3 regions of the Paenibacillus sp. J14 genome follow, and region 3 is predicted to be linked to each of the others. Evidence: predicted binding sites of a transcription regulator. Region 3 holds the regulator's gene; each other region holds the start of a gene.

Region 1 (6,645 bases), on a different contig from region 3:
GCGCAAAAATGTAGTGCAGAAGCCGCTAAAATATTGCTTGAAGCGGCCGTTAAACACGGCGCACCTGCGGACTGCATCCAATGGATCGAAGATCCTTCCATGGATCGCACGAACGCGCTGATGAATCATCCGGACGTAGCTTGCATTCTGGCTACCGGCGGTTCCGCGATGGTTAAAGCGGCTTATAGCTGCGGTAAACCGGCCCTCGGCGTAGGCCCTGGTAACGTTCCTTGCTTCATTGAGAAGAGCGCCGACCTGGATCAAGCGGTTAACGACCTGATCTTGTCCAAAACGTTCGACAACGGCATGATTTGCGCATCTGAACAGGCGGTAATTATCGAAGAACCGATCTTTGACCAAGTGAAGAAGAAAATGATCGCCAACGGCTGCTATTTTGTAAATAAAGAAGAAGCTGCGAAGCTGACCGCAGGCGCGATCAACGCTGAAAAATGTGCGGTGAACCCTGCGATCGTTGGTCAATCGGCCGTAAAAATCGCGGAAATGTGCGGCATCGACGTCCCGGCCGGAACGAAAATTCTCGTTGCCGAGATCGAAGGCGTTGGCCCGAAATTCCCATTGTCTGCAGAAAAGTTGAGTCCTGTACTCGCTTGCTACAAAGTGAAAAATGCAGAGGAAGGCATTAAGCGTGCGCTGGAAGTGGTGCAATTTGGCGGTATGGGTCATTCCTCGGTCATCCACTCGAATAATGATGAAGTGATTCAACAATTCTCCGAACGGATGCCAACCTGCCGGATCCTGGTGAACCAACCTTCTTCGCAAGGCGGTATCGGCGACATCTACAACACGAACCTGCCGTCGCTGACACTGGGCTGCGGATCGTATGGACGCAACTCGACTTCGTCGAACGTAACGGCCGTGAATCTGATCAACGTGAAAAGGGTGAATCATCGTACCGTGAACATGCAATGGTTTAAAGTGCCTAGCAAAATTTACTTCGAGAAAAACTCGACGCAATACTTGGCGAAGATGCCGGACATCTCCCGCGTCATGATCGTGACTGACCCGATGATGGTGAAGCTTGGCTACGTGGAAAGAGTCGAACATTTCTTGCGTCAACGCCAAACGCCAGTCGCCATCGAAGTGTTCTCGGACGTTGAACCTGATCCATCGACCACGACTGTACAACGCGGTACAGAGCTGATGGCGAAATTCCAGCCGGACTGCATTATCGCGCTGGGCGGCGGTTCGCCGATGGACGCAGCCAAAGGCATGTGGCTGTTCTATGAATACCCGGATACCGACTTCCACAATCTGAAGCAAAAATTTATGGATATTCGCAAACGGATCTACAAATATCCGCGTCTCGGCCAAAAAGCGAAGTTCGTGGCGATTCCAACAACGTCGGGTACCGGTTCCGAAGTGACCTCGTTCTCGGTAATCACGGATAAAATCAACGGCAATACGAAATACCCGTTGGCGGATTACGAGCTGACGCCGGACGTCGCGATTATCGACCCTGAATTCGTATACAGCTTGCCAAAAGTTGCAGTCGCAGATACCGGAATGGACGTACTGACGCATGCGATCGAAGCTTACGTCTCGGTTATGGCGAACGACTACACAGACGGTCTGGCGATTAAAGCGATCCAACTGGTATTCCAATACCTGGAGAAATCGGCACTGACCGGTGACAAGCTGGCCCGTGAGAAAATGCACAACGCTTCGACGCTCGCAGGGATGGCGTTCGCCAACGCATTCCTTGGCATCAACCACAGCTTGGCGCACAAATGGGGCGGTCAATACGGTACGGCTCATGGACGTACCAATGCGATTCTGATGCCGCACGTCATCCGCTACAACGCGAAGAAACCAACGAAATTCGCGGCATGGCCGAAATACAGAAACTTCGTTGCCGATGAACGTTATGCAGAAATCGCCCGCATTCTGGGTCTGCCGGCTCGCACGACGGAAGAAGGCGTGAAGAGCTTGATCAAAGCGGTGCGCGATCTGAACAAGAAGCTGGGCATTCCGGAATCGTTCCAAGCGCTTGGTTTCGATGCGAAGGATTTCGAATCGCGCGTCGATTACCTGGCGGACCGTGCCTTCGAAGACCAATGTACGACGGCGAATCCGAAGCTGCCGCTGGTCAGCGAGCTGGCTGAGATTTATCGCGATGCCTTCTATGGTAGATTTGAAGAATAAGTGAACAGGCGGGTAAAAAAGGTGACAAATATCACTCAATGTGATATTTGTCACAATCTTTTTGGTTAGGAAGAGCTATGATTACAGTATAAATGATCCCTCAGAAATAAGTGAGCGGAACCCGGTCTTTCGGGGCCGGGTACCATAATTGTCTAAGTTGTGAAAAGTATCACAAATTTTAGGGATCATGAGGCGCGGGATAGACCTTCAACCGCGACCACATATATAAATGGAGGGAATCAAGATGTCGGTGATCGAAAGAGAAGTAACAGAAACGAAGGCACAAAACGCATGGAGAGGCTTCAAAGCTGGGAAATGGATGAAGGAAGTGGATACGCGCGATTTCATCCAATCCAACGTGAATCCTTATGAAGGAAATGAATCCTTCTTGAAAGGCGCTACGGCGAACACGAAAGCGTTGTGGGATATCGTATCGCAGCTGTCCGTGAAAGAACGGGAAGCTGGAGGGGTCCTGGATGTAGACGTGAATACGCCGTCGACGATTACTTCCCATGCTCCTGGATATTTGGATAAAGAGAAAGAACAAATCGTTGGCGTTCAGGGTTCGGCCCCGTTCCAACGCACGATCCATCCATTCGGCGGGATCAACATGGTTATCAATGCATGCAAAGCTTATGGCTTCGATCTGCCAGCTGAGATCGTCAACCTGTTTACAACGATTCGTAAAACCCATAACCAAGGGGTATTTGATGCTTATACATCGGAAATGAGAGCCGCCCGTAAAGCCGGGATTATCACTGGCCTTCCTGACGCATACGGCCGCGGTCGGATCATCGGGGACTATCGCCGCGTTGCTCTGTATGGCGTAGACTTCTTGATCAAGCAAAAACAACAAGAACTGAAATCCCTTGAAGTGGATGTCATCGATGAAGATGTGATTCGCTTGCGGGAAGAAATTTCTGAACAAATTCGCGCTTTGGGTGAATTGAAACAGCTTGGCGAAATGTACGGATTCGACATTTCCAGACCGGCAAACAATGCGAAGGAAGCTTTCCAATGGCTGTACTTCGGTTATCTGGCAGCGGTCAAAGAACAAGACGGTGCCGCGATGTCCCTCGGACGTGTATCTTCGTTCCTCGATATTTACATTGAACGCGACCTGGCTGAAGGAACGCTGACTGAAGAAGCAGCCCAAGAATTGGTTGACCATTTCGTTATGAAGCTGCGCATCGTGAAATTCTTGAGAACGCCAGAGTACAACGAACTGTTCAGCGGTGACCCAACTTGGGTAACGGAATCGATCGGCGGGATGTCCGTAAACGGTCAGACGCTTGTAACGAAGAACAGCTTCCGCTTCCTGCATACGCTGTACAACCTGGGACCGGCTCCAGAACCAAACCTGACTGTGCTCTGGTCGGAGCAACTGCCTGATGCCTTCAAGAAATACTGTGCGAAGGTATCGATTGAAACGAGCTCGATTCAATACGAAAACGACGATCTGATGCGTCCGATTTACGGTGACGATTACGGGATCGCCTGCTGCGTCTCCGCGATGAGAATCGGGAAACAAATGCAATTCTTCGGCGCTCGTGCGAACTTGGCGAAAGCTCTGTTGTACGCGATCAACGGTGGTAAGGATGAAAAATCCGGCGTCCAAGTGGGTCCGGAATATCCAGCGATCACTTCGGAATATCTCGACTATAACGAAGTAATGAAACGCTTCATCCCAATGATGGAATGGTTGGCTAAGCTGTATGTCAACACCCTGAACGTGATCCACTACATGCATGATAAATACTGCTACGAACGGATCGAGATGGCGCTGCACGACCGTGACATTCTTCGTACGATGGCTTGCGGTATCGCCGGCTTGTCCGTGGCAACCGATTCGCTCAGCGCGATCAAATATGCGAAAGTGAAACCGATCCGCAACGAAAACGGCATTGCAGTAGACTTCGAAATCGAAGGCGACTTCCCTTGCTACGGCAACAACGACGACCGCGTTGACCAAATTGCGGTAGAGTTGGTTGAAACGTTCATGAGCATGATCCGCAAGCATAAAACGTATCGTAACTCGCTGCCAACTCAATCGGTGTTGACAATTACGTCGAACGTTGTATATGGTAAGAAAACAGGCAGCACGCCGGACGGACGTAAAGCTGGCGAACCGTTCGCACCAGGGGCGAACCCGATGCACGGCCGCGACAAGAAAGGGGCGTTAGCTTCCCTGAGCTCGGTAGCGAAACTGCCATATGAGCACAGCTTGGACGGCATCTCGAATACGTTCTCGATCGTGCCGAAGGCATTGGGTAAAGAAATCGAAACTCGCCAATCGAACCTTGTATCGATGATGGACGGATACTTCGGCAGCAACGCGCATCACTTGAACGTCAACGTCTTTGACCGTGAACAACTGCTTGACGCTATGGAACATCCGGAGAACTATCCGCAATTAACGATCCGTGTATCGGGGTATGCGGTAAACTTCATCAAGTTGACTCGTGAGCAACAATTGGATGTCATCAACCGGACCTTCCACGGCAAAATGTAATAACCTGCTGACTAGCAGCAACAATTGAAGCTGAACGATAAAATGGGGAGTTGGGCTTGGATCGCCTTTCTCCCCATTCCATTATCGGGAGCGATTTAGGGAAAGGGTGACGAAGATGCTTAAAGGTCGCATACATTCATTAGAAACGTTCGGAACCGTAGATGGACCGGGGATTCGTTTCGTCCTCTTTATGCAAGGCTGCTTGTTGCAGTGCCAATATTGCCATAACCCGGACACCTGGAGTTTGACGGAAGGCAAGGAGATGACGGTTGAAGAAGTTTTGGCTGAAATCGAGCCATACTTGAACTACTATCGTACATCGGGCGGTGGGCTGACGGTTTCGGGCGGCGAAGCGACGCTGCAGGCGCCGTTTGTTACGGAATTGTTCCGGGAAGTGAAGCGGCGCTGGAACCTTCATACGACGCTGGATACGAACGGCTATAACGAGGGCGACAAGATCAAAGATTTGCTGGATGTCACCGATTTGGTCCTGTTGGATTTAAAACATATCGACAACGAGAAGCACATCAAGCTGACGGGCAAACCTAACGATCGAATGTTGAAGATGGCTCGCTGGCTGTCGGATCATGATCGGAAAATGTGGATTCGTCACGTATATGTGCCCGGCATCCACAACGATGAACAAGATTTGCTGGAGCTCGGGCGGTTTATCGGCAGCCTGAAGGGGGTAGAGAAGTTCGAAATTCTCCCTTACCACCAAATGGGCGTATACAAATGGCAGGAGCTCGGTTGGGCTTACCCGCTGGAAGGTGTACCTTCGCCCACGGATGAAGAGATCGAACGAGCTTATCGGTTGATTCGCGAAGGTGAGCAGCAAACAGCAGCTAAACTTTGAATTATATGTTATATATCCTTACACGAAAATACAATATCTCGAATACAAACGGTTAGACCTCTCGTTATACGTTAGGTTTAACCGTTTTCATTTTGGTTTTTAGATGATATTATCCCCTTTATAGAAAAATGTCCTCCTTATCAAAGGGAATGACGCTTTCTATAATGAGGGTGTATCACATAAATGAGTTTGAGGAGGGTCTATCTAACATGAGGAAGAGTTTGGTGCTGCTGCTGTCTCTTGTGTTTGTTGCATCCGCGCTGCTCGCCGGCTGCGGCAAATCCGGCAACAACGGAAGCAATGCTGCCCCTGCCCCGTCGAATAGTCAGGGCACAAATGCGGGGACCGAAACGGAAACGAACAACGATCCGTTTGAGATCACGATCCGTCACACCCAGGTTGGCGAATCCAAGAAGTTCCGCCTGGCGATGCTGGAGGACGTCGTTAAGAAGACGGAAGCTGCTGTACCGGGCTTAACGATCAAGCTGGATGCGGTAGACTCCGAAGTGAACCGCAAAGAGAAGCTGCGGGGTGAAATGGCTGCTGGCAAACCGCCGGAAATCTTCGACGTCTTTGGCAGTCCGGATGCCCAACTGTATGCCAAGGAAGGCTTGATGCTGGATTTGACGCCAATCATCGAAGAATTGGGGATCAAAGATAAATTTACGACACTAGATCCGTTTACCCTTGACGGCAAAGTATACGGCTTGCCAATCGGGGGTTCTATCGAAGGGTATTTCTACAATAAAGAGTATTTTGAATCCAAAGGGCTGACGGTACCGAAGACGCTTGGGGAACTGGAGCAAATCGCCGAGAAAATTAAGGCGGACGGCAAAATTCCGTTTGCACAATCCTCGAAGGATGCTTGGATTCCGCTGATGACGACCAATAACCTGTGGTCCTATTATGCCGGTCCGGAGATCACTTATGGCTTCAAGACAGGCGCAACGAAATGGACAGACGAGAATATGGTCAAGGCGATTGCCAAACATCAGGAATGGGTTGAAAAAGGTTACTTTAAGAAAGGCGAGCTCGGCTTTGAATACGCGGATATGAGAAACCAAGTCATTACAGGCGAGGCCATCATGATGATGGACGGCTCCTGGGCGAACTC
Region 2 (6,645 bases), on a different contig from region 3:
AATCAGCACCGGAGGCAAATTATCTACGCAAAAAAATCCGAGATCCTCCAAACTGCGCACGGCCAGCGACTTGCCTGCCCCCGACATGCCCGTGATAATGATCAGATTGGCGACCGAACTTGTTTCTTTCTCCGGCATGAGTATTCCCTCCTCGCGTACTTCTCCTTGTCCATAATCTAATTGTAACGGACCGTAATGACTCTATTTCTCGATTTCCCGGCTATTTCCCACTGTAACGGACCCCAGATACCTTAAAGGGCTCTGAGAATGGCCACTGAGCAGCATTTCCCACAAATAAGGTCTCCTCAGTCCGCTAGAAACTGTCATCCGTTCACGACAGGCAAATAACGGCTCTGGTGTCCGTTAGATGCTTCGTGATGGAAAGACGACCTCTTGAACTACCTTATGATTAAGAACGGAGGAAGAGGCCAGCGGCACCGACCATTCCCGCGTCATTGCCCAAGGTTGCAGGAACGATTTGCATGCCGCGTTGCACCGGCTCCGGCGTCAATTTGGCGAATACGCTGCGAACTTCGTTAAACAGAATGTCACCGGCTTTGGACACGCCCCCGCCGATAATAAACAGCTCTGGATTCAGAACGACAGCGACAGCCGCCATCGATTTGCCCAGATAGAAGGCCGCCCGGTTCACGATGCGAATTGCCGCTTCGTCACCCGCTTTAGCTGCGTCAAACACATCCTTCGCCATAATGTTCTCCACATGAGCCAGCGAGGTCCGGTCACCGCGCGCCACAGCGTCTTTTGCCATGCGAATAATCCCCGTAGCCGAGGATACGGTTTCCAAGCAGCCCATTTGGCCGCAGCCGCAGCCGATCGCTTCCAGATCCGGAACTACAGACATATGTCCAAGCTCTCCGGCCATTCCGGAGAAGCCTTGATAAATCTTCCCGTTAATGATGATCCCGCCGCCAACGCCGGTTCCCAGCGTGTAGCATACGCAATTGTCGATGCCTTTGCCTGCACCGCCCCAAGCTTCACCAAGTGCGGCCACATTGGCATCATTGTCTATTTTGATTGGCTTGCCCAGTCGCTCCTCCAAAATGGCGCGAATCGGGAAATCCTTCAAACCTACATTCGGCGCCAAAATGATGATCCCTTCGCGGACATTCGTAAACCCGGCGACCCCGGCGCCTACCCCGGCCACCTGTTCCCAGGCGAACGGCGATTCTTCCACGACACGCCGGACGTACTTCTCGATATTCGCCACGACCGTATCCGCGCCCTTATCGACTTCGGTCGGTCCTTCGTACGTATGAAGAAGCTGCCCTTCTTCATTGCAAATGCCGACTTTGACTGCCGTACCTCCCAGGTCAACGCCAATGTAGATTTTTTCAGACATTTTCACAAGCCACCTTTTTCATAAATATATAGATCATTTACGTACCTATACGTGCAAAAAGGCCATTCTCGATCCATCGCCGCTTTATTCCGCGCCATGACTGAAAACGCCTTCGCAAGTAGTTTTCTCCTACGTACCAACTATAAGCGAACCCATCGGTTCGGTCAAGAGAAGGGAAGAAACGGCAATCCCAATACCGATAAGGGATTTTGCGTAAATGACACAGATCACAGGCAAGCGTCAGCGAGTGTAGTTTCCGTTATATGAAAAAACCGGCATTCGCAAATGCAAACGCCGGATGCAAGAAGAGGAGTAAGCCATATTGGACAGGATCGAGCCGCTTTTGCTCGGAACTAGGACAAAATACGTTTCTGCCCTTGCAGCTCGCGAATAGGAGCGATGTTCTGCGTGAACTCCAGCGTTCCTAAATAACGTCCATCCTCACTGCGTACAGCGAAATAGCGGATGTACACAAATTTGTCCTTCACCGGAATCCAGAAGTCCTCGACATCCTTCCGCCCCGCCTTGAAATCCTCCAACAGCTGGTTGACGACATGGACGCTTTGCGGCGGGTGGCAATTTTGTACGGTCCGGCCAATGACCGCCTTCGTCCGGGCAAAGATGCGCTCTTTACCGTGGGAGAAATATCGGACGACATCGTTCTCATCGATAAACGTCAGATCCACTGGAAGATGGTTCATTACCGCCTCCAGCTGTTCCATCGAGAGAACGCCGGTCTCAAATTTAACGTACCCTTGCGGAACTCCTGCTTCCGTACCTGCCTGCGCGGTTCCTTCCTCTTCTTCACCCAAGGATTGCAGCGGTACGCGCTCTGGAATCCATTCGCGCTCCGGCGCGGTTAAGCAGAAGCCAATCTGATCGCTTTCCCGGGCAATGCTGACCCATTCGTCCTCCGTTAACTTCTCAAGGGCCATCGGGAGCAGAATATTTTCTTCTTTAAAAATCATCTCATTGACTTCCTTAATAATCCGTTCCAGATCCATCACTATCGTCTCCGGATCCGCGCTGCCGTCCGCCAGCTTGCCCTTCGTTTCCTTGATCATCATGCGGATGCCGTCGTCCACGCCCCACATCACCTTCGTCGGTCCGTAGATGCCGTACTTCTCCAGATACGGGAACAGCAGGTTTTCCTTACGGCTATAGTGCTTATCAAGATCCATCAGCAGGTTTAAATCCTCTAACAATTTGTATACGATCTCGCTGCTGGGGGCCTTTCGGTACTTGTCCAGATGAAGCTGAAGCTTGAAATTCACCAGCCGCTCGATCTCGCGATTTTCCAGCTTGAAGGTATGCACCGGGTGCCCCGGCTGCTCCTCCGGCTTGGACGACCGGTGAATGTCCTCGATCGAGCCCTTAAAAATTGCCGTATGCACCGAGCACAGCCGCTGAACCTCTTCGACTGGAATGCCCTCCTCATCCATCAGCGCATGCTCCATCGCAGAAATTTCCGCAACCGTCACGTCACCGACAGCCTCTTCAAACCGCGCCTTCACTTCCTCCACGCTCTTCCCCTGATGCAGCTCCTTAATAATCTCCTTTAGCATCTGCTGCCGGCGGCTTTGTTCCGGTGCGCCATACTCCCGGTTATTAATCAGTTCGCTCATCGCCTAACCCCTCCTTATAGAAATCGATCTGATTTCAGCTTCGAAATGTCTCGTTGACTTTCGTTGATAACCATTCTCAATAACAACGTAGCACAGGGAAAATCACCGACTTGTGATTGCAATCACAAATATTTCACGGAACCCCCCGTTTCTTTTTGTTCCGTCTTTTGCCAAAATAGAGTCAGGAGGAGTGTCATTATGCCTACTACACATTTGCTATATATTGAAGACGATCCCGAAATCGGGGAATGGGTCAGCTCCAACCTGGAAGCGCGCGGGTATACAGTCACCTGGCTGAAGCACGGGGATCAGGCGGTGGAGAAAGCTGTCGATTGCCAACTAGTTATCCTGGACGTAATGCTGCCAGGGTTAGACGGCTTCACGATTGGGGGACGGTTGAAGCAGAAGTATCCGAAGCTGCCGGTATTGATGCTATCGGCTCGCACTTCGATTGACGACAAACTGCAAGGATTGAAGTTTGCCGACGACTATTTAACGAAGCCGTTCCATCCGGATGAGCTCGCCGCGCGAATCGAGGTGCTGCTTCGCCGCAGCGGGGGGATTGCTGACCCGGCGCCGCTGCGGATCAAACATTTGCTTGTGTATGAGAAAGAAAACCGGATTATCCATCAGGATACCAACGAGGAGATCGTGCTGACCGGCAAGCAGTTTCATATTTTCGCCTACCTGCTGCGCCACCTCGGGCAAATCCTGACCAAGGAGCAGATCTATGAGGCGGTATGGAACGAGCCCTACCTCGACGGGGACAAAACCTTGATGGTGCATATCCGCCACCTGCGCGAGAAGCTCGAACGGGATCCTGCCAATCCTGAAGTAATCGAAACCATCCGCGGGATCGGCTATCGGGTGAGAACATGAAATTTCGTCCAGTGCGCAAGTTCCGTAAATCCCTGCTGACGCGATACGTTTTGATTTTAGGGATCGCATTTGTCTTTATTCCTGTCATGATTCCTATCAGCTTCATTGCAGCCTGGGGGGTGAATGTGCTCCTAAACCCTGACCATTACGGACACGAGATCCGTCCTTATGGCACCGGAAAACAAATTGAGGCCGCTTGGCATCAAGCGGCTGCTGAGCTCGAGGGAGCTCAAGCCGAGACCATCAACGCGAAGCTTAGAGAGATGAAGCATCGGTATCCTGACGCCGCGCTGTATTGGGTCGACACCGCCGGCATGACCCGCCTGCAGCTGCCGGAACAAGCGTCGGTGCCCCCGCAATGGTCCCTAGAGGATACCATCGCCTTCATGAAGCAGCGTGTAGATGCTGATCCTTTTACGGTCGTCGCTTTTATTGGCGGGGACGAACAAGCCAAACAAGGCTTCATGGTGCTGGAGCTCCCGCGTAAATATATGGTGATTCAAAAAGGGGAGCAGTTTAGCGACAATCGCTTTTACGGCGTGTTTATCGCGATTCTGCTAGGGGCGTTCGTCTTGCTCTCCTATCTGTTCTTCAGCGATATCCGCAAGCGCCTGCTGCGCCTGGAAGCCGGCATGACCCGTCCGGGTCCCGATGGTCTGCCGTCCCCCATCGAGGAAGGGCGTCCGGACGAAATCGGTCGATTGGAGCTCGCTTTTAACCATATGGTGTTCGCCCTGAAGGACAGTCGCCAGCGGGAGCGTGAGGAAGAGGAGCTGCGCAAGAGCCTGATCAGCCACCTGTCCCATGACTTGCGGACGCCGTTAACCGTGCTGGGCAGCCATTTGTATTCGCTCCGTCAGGAATCTCTATCCGAACAGGGAAAGCAATCCCTGGCTTTGATGGAGACGAAAATCAGTGATTTATCCGGACTGATGGATCATCTGTTATCGTACAACCTGCTCTCCAGCGGACGGTATGCCATGTCCTTGGAGCGGCTGGATATCCTGCGGATCGTGCGGGAAAGTGCGGCGGCCTGGTACCCTGTCTGGGAGAAGAACGGGATTACAGCCGATATTGAGCTGCCAGAGCAGCCGATTTACTGGAACGTGGATGCCCAAGGGTTCCGCCGCGTACTCGATAACCTGTTCCAGAACCTGGTCCGCCATGCCGGATCGGGTCGGTATGCCGGGATTGCGGTAGAGCCATACGAGGGCACTACGGCTCTCACGATCAGCGACCACGGCCCTGGCATGGGGTCGGTTTCCGCAAATGGAGGCGCGGGGCTAGGCCTGCAAATCGTCGATCTGCTGCTCCGAGAAATGGGACTCGCACGAGCCACCATATCCAGTGAAGCCGGAACGAAAGTGTATATTTATCCAGCGGCGAAATTGTCGTTGAAATAAGGAGAGAGACTGTCTCCAAAGCTGCTTCCTTTCCCTCGATTCGGAGGCAGTATCTCAGCGATTCGCGATGCCTGCAATGATACATTTTTGTGAGGGAGCAATCCCCGTTTTGTGTGTAAAAATGTTCCACGCTCCAAAATTAAACGAATCTTAAACTTATCCCGCCTTTGCCTTTAACCTCCGGGCGATATGATCATGACGAGGTGATAATTCGTGAGTGAAATGATCATTCAAACGGAAGGTTTAACCAAAAAATATCGCGGCCGTTACGCCGTGGACCACTTAAACCTGGAGATTGCGAAGGGGGACATCTACGGGTTCCTCGGACCTAACGGTGCAGGGAAAACCACAACAATCCGCATGCTGCTGGGCTTAATTCAGCCCACTTCGGGCAGCATCCGCATCTTTGGCCGCGAGCTGCAACGCGATAAGCTGGCGATTCTGCGCCGCATCGGTTCGCTGGTCGAATCCCCGTCCTATTATGGACATTTGAGCGCCATCGACAACTTGGAAGCGATCCGCCGTATCTTGCAGGTGCCGAAATCGCGCATCGACGAGGTGCTGGATATCGTCTCGCTGTCTAGCGAAGCACGACGGCCGGTGAAGGGCTTCTCCCTGGGGATGAAGCAGCGCCTGGGCATCGCCGCATCGTTGCTGGGTAACCCTGAACTGCTCATCCTGGACGAACCGACCAACGGACTGGACCCGTCCGGGATTCATGAGATCCGCGAATTAATTAAGAGCATGCCGAAGCGTTACGGCATCACTGTGCTCGTATCCAGCCACCTGCTCGGGGAGATGGAGCTGATGGCCAGCAAAGTGGGCATTATCCGCGAAGGTCGGATGGTGTTTCAGGATACAATCGACAATCTGCGGCTTCAGGCGGCTCACGATATGGAACTCGTTGTTTCAGAGCCGGATGAAGCCCTTTGGGTAGCCCGTGATCTAGGCGCCATCGGCAAGCTGCGAAGCGGAGTTCTCTCGTTCCCGGGGATGGCTGACGCCCAGGTCGCACGCCTGGTCAAACAGCTGGTGGAGAACGGACATGCGATCTATCGCGTTGAGCAGAAGAAGAAGTCGCTGGAGGATATCTTTATGCAGGTCATTGGGGAGGGGACCGCGGTATGATGTTACGCTCCCTCTCAGCCGACTTTTTGAAGATCCGGCGTAAAGGTATCTGGTTTCTTATCTTTCTCGCTCCGCTCGGATTGGTCGCCATGCAGGCGCTCAATTTCGGGCTGCGCTACGACTGGTTGACCAAGCAATATGCCGATGACCTGTGGGGAGGTCTCCTGCAGAATATTTCCTTCTTCGTGCCGATTGCGATATATCTCGGCTGTACCTTGGTCAGCTCGCTAGTGGCGAACGTCGAACATCA
Region 3 (6,645 bases):
CTGTAGTTCGCAATCCCTCGCCAATATACATGATTTTTCATATAGAATTAGGCGAAATGCCCGGGAAACGCCTAAATGTACATGAAATTTCGAGTACATTCCGCCCCAAAAGGGCAAAAACACTGCATTGTACATGAAATTTCGAGTACATTGGGGTGTAAGCCGCAACAACCGCTGAAATGTACTTGATTTTTCACATACAATTCCACATACAATTCCACATGACCCCCAGAGATCCATCCATCAAAAAGTGTAATTCCTCCCTGCCGGAATGAAATCGTCCCGCGAAACAAAAAATGTACGTAAGGCTCGGACTGATTTCATTTTCGTTAGGGGGGATGCGAATGATGTTTCAGCATGTGTTTGCGGAAATGAATGAGATGTTGGACGAAATCACGAGGAAATACCCCTTGGCTGGCCAAGCCCAGAAGCAGGAACTTGCGAAAAAGTGGAACCTGCTTCAGCATATGAGTGACGGCATTATCGAGGAATGGTTGAGCTTTGAGGAGAAAATGGGATATTTACGCCATGCGTTCCGAAGTCTGGAGTCCAGAGAAATTCCCGATCTTCCTGAATTGGATGACCCCGCCTTTGTGAAAGGTCAAGGATATTACAAGCTGCTGATGTTTCCCCAGGCTTCTGCCCAATTCGAGCAGGTGGTGAAGCAATTTACGGACAGCATGTTAGCCCGGACCTATCTGGGGATGTGCCATCTGCACCTCGAGCAATATGACAAAGCCGCCAAGCATTTCTGGATCGTGCTGGAAAAGGCTGCAAATAAGCGGCTGCGTTCTATTATCTACAACGCGCTGGGGTGTATTGAGGCGCACAAGGGCGTATTTGACAAGGCAAAAGAGTACTTCAAGTTGGCTCACCACCATGATCCGTCCTTACCCGAGCCGTTGGCCAATTTGGAGGCCTGTGCGAACAGTACAGGGAAACTCCATTACGGTCCCGAGTTGACGTCGTTATTGTAGATTTATCGCTCATTGACTTGGAAATTCACGCACTTATTACGGCATGTTTTGGAAGCGATGCGAACCCCCGCTTACGGCGGCGCATCGCTTGTTTTATTTTGTGATTTTTATTACAGATATGGTTTGTATTAATTTTCAAATTGGCTATCTTCTGTTATGCTGTAAAGAGACTGGAATGAAGGGACATCTAATTGCAATGAAATATGCTGTGCTTGATTTTGAAACGACGGGTAACCAGTCCTCTGATGAAATCATTCAAGTGGGACTTGCCATTATAGAGCCGGATCGATCAATTTCTCAGGTGTATCGTTCCTTCGTTAAGCCGGGCGTACCGATTCCTCCGTTTATTACGGGGTTAACGGGCATTACCGAAGAGGATGTGAAGGATGCGCCAGAGCTGGACGAAGTGATGGTGGAGATGGTTCCACTACTTAACGACGTCGTGTTGGTTGGGCACAATGTAGCGTTTGATTTTAACTACCTGCAGAGCGCCTTGGACAAGACGGGGTATTTGCCGTTTACAGGACGGATTCTGGATACGATGGATTTCCTGAAAATTCTGTTCCCTTCACTGACTTCCTACCAGCTAGGGATGGTGGCGGCGGAGTTTGAGGTGGAGCATGAGCGTCCGCACCAGGCGGACAGTGACGCATTGGCGACAGCGCTGATTTTCCTCAAATGCTTGGAGGAATGTGACCGATTGCCGCTATTGACTTTACAGCGTTTGGCAGATCTGTTTGCCGGTGAGGACAGCGATCTCGGGTGGTTTTTTGATGCCATGGTGCAGGAAAAAGAGCGGGAAGCTTTGCCAAGCGAAGACGGCTATGTCTACTACCGCCAATTCGCCTTGCAGGTGGAAGATTGGCTCGACATCGAAGCGCCAAGGGACAGCACGGAACGTAATCCGCTGGAGAACGTGACCTTCGAGCAGTTTATGGAGCAGGTCCGAGAACGGCTGCGGGAACGATTGCCGCAGTACGAGGAACGGGAAGCTCAGAACATGATGCTACACGAGGTCATGCGAGCTTTTGAGGAAGATAAGCACCTGCTCGTTGAGGCTGGAACTGGGACGGGCAAATCCTTGGGATATCTGCTGCCGGCCATTTACCACAGCGTCAAGAATGAAGAGAAGGTCATGGTGAGCACGCACACGATCAACCTGCAGGAACAGCTTAGAGAGCGCGATGTGCCGTTGTTGACGGAGGTCGTGCCTTTTCCGTTTCGTGCAGCCGTTTTTAAAGGTAGGCAGCATTATTTGTGCTTGCGCAAATTTGAACATAAAATAAATAGAAAAGACTTCTCTACACCTAAAGAAGATGTGATGACGGCCGCGCAAATGGTCGTATGGCTGACCCAAACAGAAAGCGGCGATGACGAAGAGCTGAATCTCGGCAATCGCGGCGGTGATTTTTGGGAGACAGTGGCCAGTGAGTCGGAATCCTGCTTGGGCCGCTCCTGTCCTTGGTTCCGCAAATGCTTCTATCATCGCGCAAAACACGAAGCCGGTGTCGCGGACGTGGTGATTACGAACCACTCCAAGCTGTTTACAGACATCCAGGCGGGGCATCAGCTGCTGCCGGGCTACGAGCGATTAGTAATCGATGAAGCGCATCATTTAGAGGATGTGGCCGGCAAGCATTTGGGGATTCATATGAAGTATTTTACGGTTGTGCATACGCTGACCCGGCTGTATAAAGACAGCAAGACGGGGCAATTGGCCAACCTCCGCAGCACGCTCGAAGCGTCAGCCGCAGAGAAATCCTCGGATTGGTGTTCGGTCATCGACGGAATCTTCCCTACGCTGGTGGATGTGAAGGAGAGCTGGGACAAGCTCAGCGAGTTGCTGTTCAGCTTAATGCCTGACCGCAGTGACGCCGCCCCTGGTGATCCTGGACAGTTCGTGTACCGGTTGCTGCCGAATCGCAAGCCCAAGGATTGGGAGACGTTGACCGCGCTAGAGAATCAAATTTATGTAGGTCTCGGCGACGTGCTTCGGAAAGGGGAGCGCCTTCTGTCCGAAATCCGAGAAGAGCAGGACGATTATGCAGCGGAGAGCTTGATCACCGATATTAGCGGGTTGTTTAAAGATTTAGCCGGAGAACGGGAAGCGCTTCGTTTCTTCATGAAGCTGGAGAGCGAGGACACCGTTTATTGGATGGAAGCGAACGGGAACTTCCGCAGCCGGTCGCTGCAAATGTATGCGGTGCCGATTGATGTCAGCGCTCAGTTGAAGCAATTTTTCTTCGATCGGAAGAAGAGCGTCGTCATGACGTCTGCGACTTTATCTGTTGATAAATCGTTCCAATATATGATTGAGCAGCTTGGTTTGACGGAGGCAGCGGAAGAGGATCGGTTGATCACCGCGATGCTGCCATCGCCGTTTAATTACCGTGATCAGGCGCTGCTGGTGATTCCGCGCGATTTTCCAAGTGTGAAAGGCAGCGTGGGGGATGATCATTTCATTAACACGCTGGTTCAATCGCTGGCGGATGCCGCGGTGGCGACACAGGGGCGCATGCTAGTGCTGTTTACATCGTACAAGATGCTCAGGCAGGTGTATGACCCGCTAAAAGGACGGCTTGCAGCGGAAGGCATCACGGTGATCGGGCAAGGGATGGACAGCGGCAGCCGCACCAAGCTGACCCGGCGCTTCCAAGGGAACAGCGCATCGGTGCTGCTCGGGACAAGCAGCTTCTGGGAAGGGGTGGATATCCCTGGCGAGGCGCTGACCAGTTTAGCAATTGTACGCTTGCCGTTCCAGCCGCCAAACCATCCGCTGGTGGAAGCGAAGAGCGAACGTCTGCAGCGGGAGAAGAAGAATCCATTCATGAAGCTGTCTGTCCCGCAGGCGGTCATTCGCTTTAAGCAAGGGTTCGGACGACTTGTCCGTTCGTCGCAGGATCGCGGCATCGTGATCGTTTATGATACCCGGATCCTGGAATCATATTATGGAAAATATTTCTTATACTCATTGCCAGGACCGAAGATGGAGCATATGCCATTAACTCAAATGGTGCCGCGTATCTCGGAATGGTTAAATCCCGAAGCCTAAGCCGCTTCATAGATCGTAATGGAGAATAGGGGGAACAATGCATGAAGTCAGAGAAAATTTCGGACGCTGTCGTCCGCAGACTGCCGGTTTACCTGCGTTTCTTAAATGAACTCAGCCGCCGTGAGGTGCCAACGGTGTCCTCCCAGGAGCTTGGACAGAAGCTGGACCTGAATCCGGCCCAAATCCGTAAGGATTTGGCTTATTTCGGCGATTTTGGCCGGAAGGGGATCGGTTACGATGTCGCTTATTTGATTGAGAAAATTCAACAAATTTTAAATCTGGATCAGCAGATTAACGTCGCGCTGGTAGGCGCCGGGAATCTGGGCCAGGCCCTTTCGAATTATAATGCGTATTTGAAGGATAATATGAAGATTGTTGCGGTGTTCGACGCTTCGCCGGCGAAAATTGGTAAGCAGATCAACAACATTACGATTCAGCCGATCGAAGAGCTGGCGGAAACTGTTCGGGCGAAAAATATCCGCATTGGCATCATCACCGTACCGGATACAGAAGCCCAACGGGTGGCGGACGAGCTGGTGGCCGCCGGAATCGGTGCGATTCTGAACTTCGCGCCAACGATTCTGAAGGTTCCGCCGGAAGTTCGGATTCATGCCGCTGATTTCACCACAGATTTGCTGAGCTTGGCTTACTACTTAGAAAACGGAAAGGAAACAAGCAACGTATGAGTTGGAAATGGTTAATTAAGAACGGGACGTTTGCCGTTTTAGATGCGGAACGTCCTGTGGTTCGCGGATATATGCTCGTTGAGGGCGATACGATCAGCTATATTGGGGAAGAGCGCCCGGAAGGCGTGGAAGGCGCCGAGACTTTGGACGGCAAAGGGTTGTTATTCTTGCCGGGCCTGATCAATACCCATGGCCATGCGGCGATGTCGCTGCTGCGCGGTTACGGAGATGACATGGTGCTGCAAACCTGGCTGCAGGAGAAAATGTGGCCAATGGAAGCCAAATTTACGGCAGCGGATGTGTATGCCGGTACGGCATTGTCCGTGTTGGAAATGCTCAAGGGCGGCACGACGACGTTCCTGGATATGTACGATCATATGGACGAAGTGGCCAAAGTCGTGGAGGAATCAGGCATTCGCGCCGTGCTGATGCGCGGGGCCATCGGTTTGTGCTCCCCGGAAGAGCAAGATCAGAAGCTCAAGGAAGCGATCGCGTTTGCGCAGAACTGGCACGGCAAGGCAGAAGGACGCATCACCACGATGATGTCACCGCATGCACCGTACACCTGCCCGCCGGCCTTCATCGAGAAATTTGTGCAAGCTGCCCATGATCTCGATTTGCCAATGCATACGCATATGTCGGAGACGCGCGCCGAGGTAGAGCAGAACGTGAACGATTACGGCGTCCGTCCGGTAGAGCATTTGTTGAAGCTGGGGATGTTCTCCCGCCCAACCCTGCTTGCCCATGCGGTGCATTTGACCGACGAGGAAATCGATATCTTGGCAGCCCACGGGGTTACAATTTCGCATAACCCGGGCAGTAACTTGAAGCTGGCTAGCGGTGTCGCCCGCGTACCTGAACTCTTGAAGAAAGGCGTAGTGGTATCGCTGGGGACCGACGGTCCGGCGAGCAACAATAACCTGGATATGCTGGAGGAGATTCGTTTGGCTGCGCTGATCCATAAAGGCGTATCCGGCGATCCAACGGCGGTTCCGGCACTGGAAGCCTTGAAGATGGGAACGGAATACGGTGCAAAATCGGTCTTCTTGCAAAATACAGGCAAGCTGGCTGCAGGCATGAAGGCAGATATTATCGCCTTGAACACGGAGCAAGCCCATTTCCTGCCGAGAACAGATTATATCTCCCATACCGTTTACTCCGCTGGGGCCAAGGACGTGGAGCATGTCTGGGTGAACGGCAAGCAGGTTGTCAAACACGGGGCTTGCTTGACGCTGGATGAGGAACGTATCCGCTACGAGGCGCAGGCGGCGTTTGAGGGACTGCTGGCACGATAATGAGCGGCGCGCGGTTTCCAGAAGGAGGCTGCTTGCATAGGAAGGGAAAGGAAGAGAAGCTTGAGGAAGCGAACGAAATGGATCCTGCTGTCCCTTGTGATCCTGTTGATCGTGCTCCTGGGTCTCCACCGGTTTTATCTATACATTCATGAGGATACGTGGGAAGCCGAAAGAGCCGCCATTCAGCAGGCAAAGCAAGAGACAGATCTCGTCCGGGGCGACAAAGTTTGGAAGTCGGTATGGGATGAAGTCATCTGGGTCGTACAAGGTGAAGATGCCTCCGGTCGTCAGATGATGGTCTGGCTGCGGGAAGGACATGATCCGGAGATACGCCTACTGGCTGATGGCAAGTCCGAGAGCCAAATGCGTGAGATTATCAAACAATCGTTGCCGGGGATCCGAGTGGTTCGGCTGCTGCCAGGCATTTACAATAATCAACTGGTGTGGCAGCTGTTCTATAAAGAGAAGGACCACCATTACTACCGGTTTTTCAGTTTCACGACCGGCGAAGCTTTGCCGGAAGTGTTCACCCTGCCGAATCGTTGACGGGGAGTCTACGAATGAATCATATCTAACGGTTTCGTTGTTTAGGCGAAGAGCCTGAATGGCGGAACCGTTTTTTATGTTTGGCTTGA

The links. Region 3 encodes Rex, which represses fermentation and respiration genes when NADH is low (regulators of the CRP and FNR family bind a similar motif). Its sites were predicted from a motif close to TTGTGAAATATTTCACAA; they were not measured.
Region 1: a site for Rex is predicted at 2,321-2,338, ahead of pflB (formate C-acetyltransferase). Genes of this name have one in related genera too.
Region 2: a site for Rex is predicted at 3,096-3,113, ahead of M891_RS0116510 (DUF438 domain-containing protein). Genes of this name have one in related genera too.

Annotation. Positions count from the first base shown of each region.
Region 1 is NZ_JADQ01000013.1:27,448-34,092, reverse strand. It holds gene adhE (bifunctional acetaldehyde-CoA/alcohol dehydrogenase) at 1-2,163, shown strand, start outside; gene pflB (formate C-acetyltransferase) at 2,408-4,675, shown strand; gene pflA (pyruvate formate-lyase-activating protein) at 4,791-5,531, shown strand; gene M891_RS0106670 (ABC transporter substrate-binding protein) at 5,741-6,645, shown strand, end outside.
Region 2 is NZ_JADQ01000046.1:12,538-19,182, reverse strand. It holds gene rapZ (RNase adapter RapZ) at 1-138, opposite strand, end outside; gene M891_RS0116515 (ROK family glucokinase) at 410-1,360, opposite strand; gene M891_RS0116510 (DUF438 domain-containing protein) at 1,714-2,985, opposite strand; gene M891_RS0116505 (response regulator transcription factor) at 3,184-3,864, shown strand; gene M891_RS0116500 (sensor histidine kinase) at 3,861-5,267, shown strand; gene M891_RS0116495 (ABC transporter ATP-binding protein) at 5,481-6,395, shown strand; gene M891_RS0116490 (ABC transporter permease) at 6,392-6,645, shown strand, end outside.
Region 3 is NZ_JADQ01000031.1:25,223-31,867, reverse strand. It holds gene M891_RS0113105 (tetratricopeptide repeat protein) at 345-977, shown strand; gene dinG (ATP-dependent DNA helicase DinG) at 1,174-4,029, shown strand; gene M891_RS0113095 (redox-sensing transcriptional repressor Rex) at 4,071-4,715, shown strand; gene M891_RS0113090 (amidohydrolase) at 4,712-6,010, shown strand; gene M891_RS0113085 (cell wall elongation regulator TseB-like domain-containing protein) at 6,071-6,556, shown strand.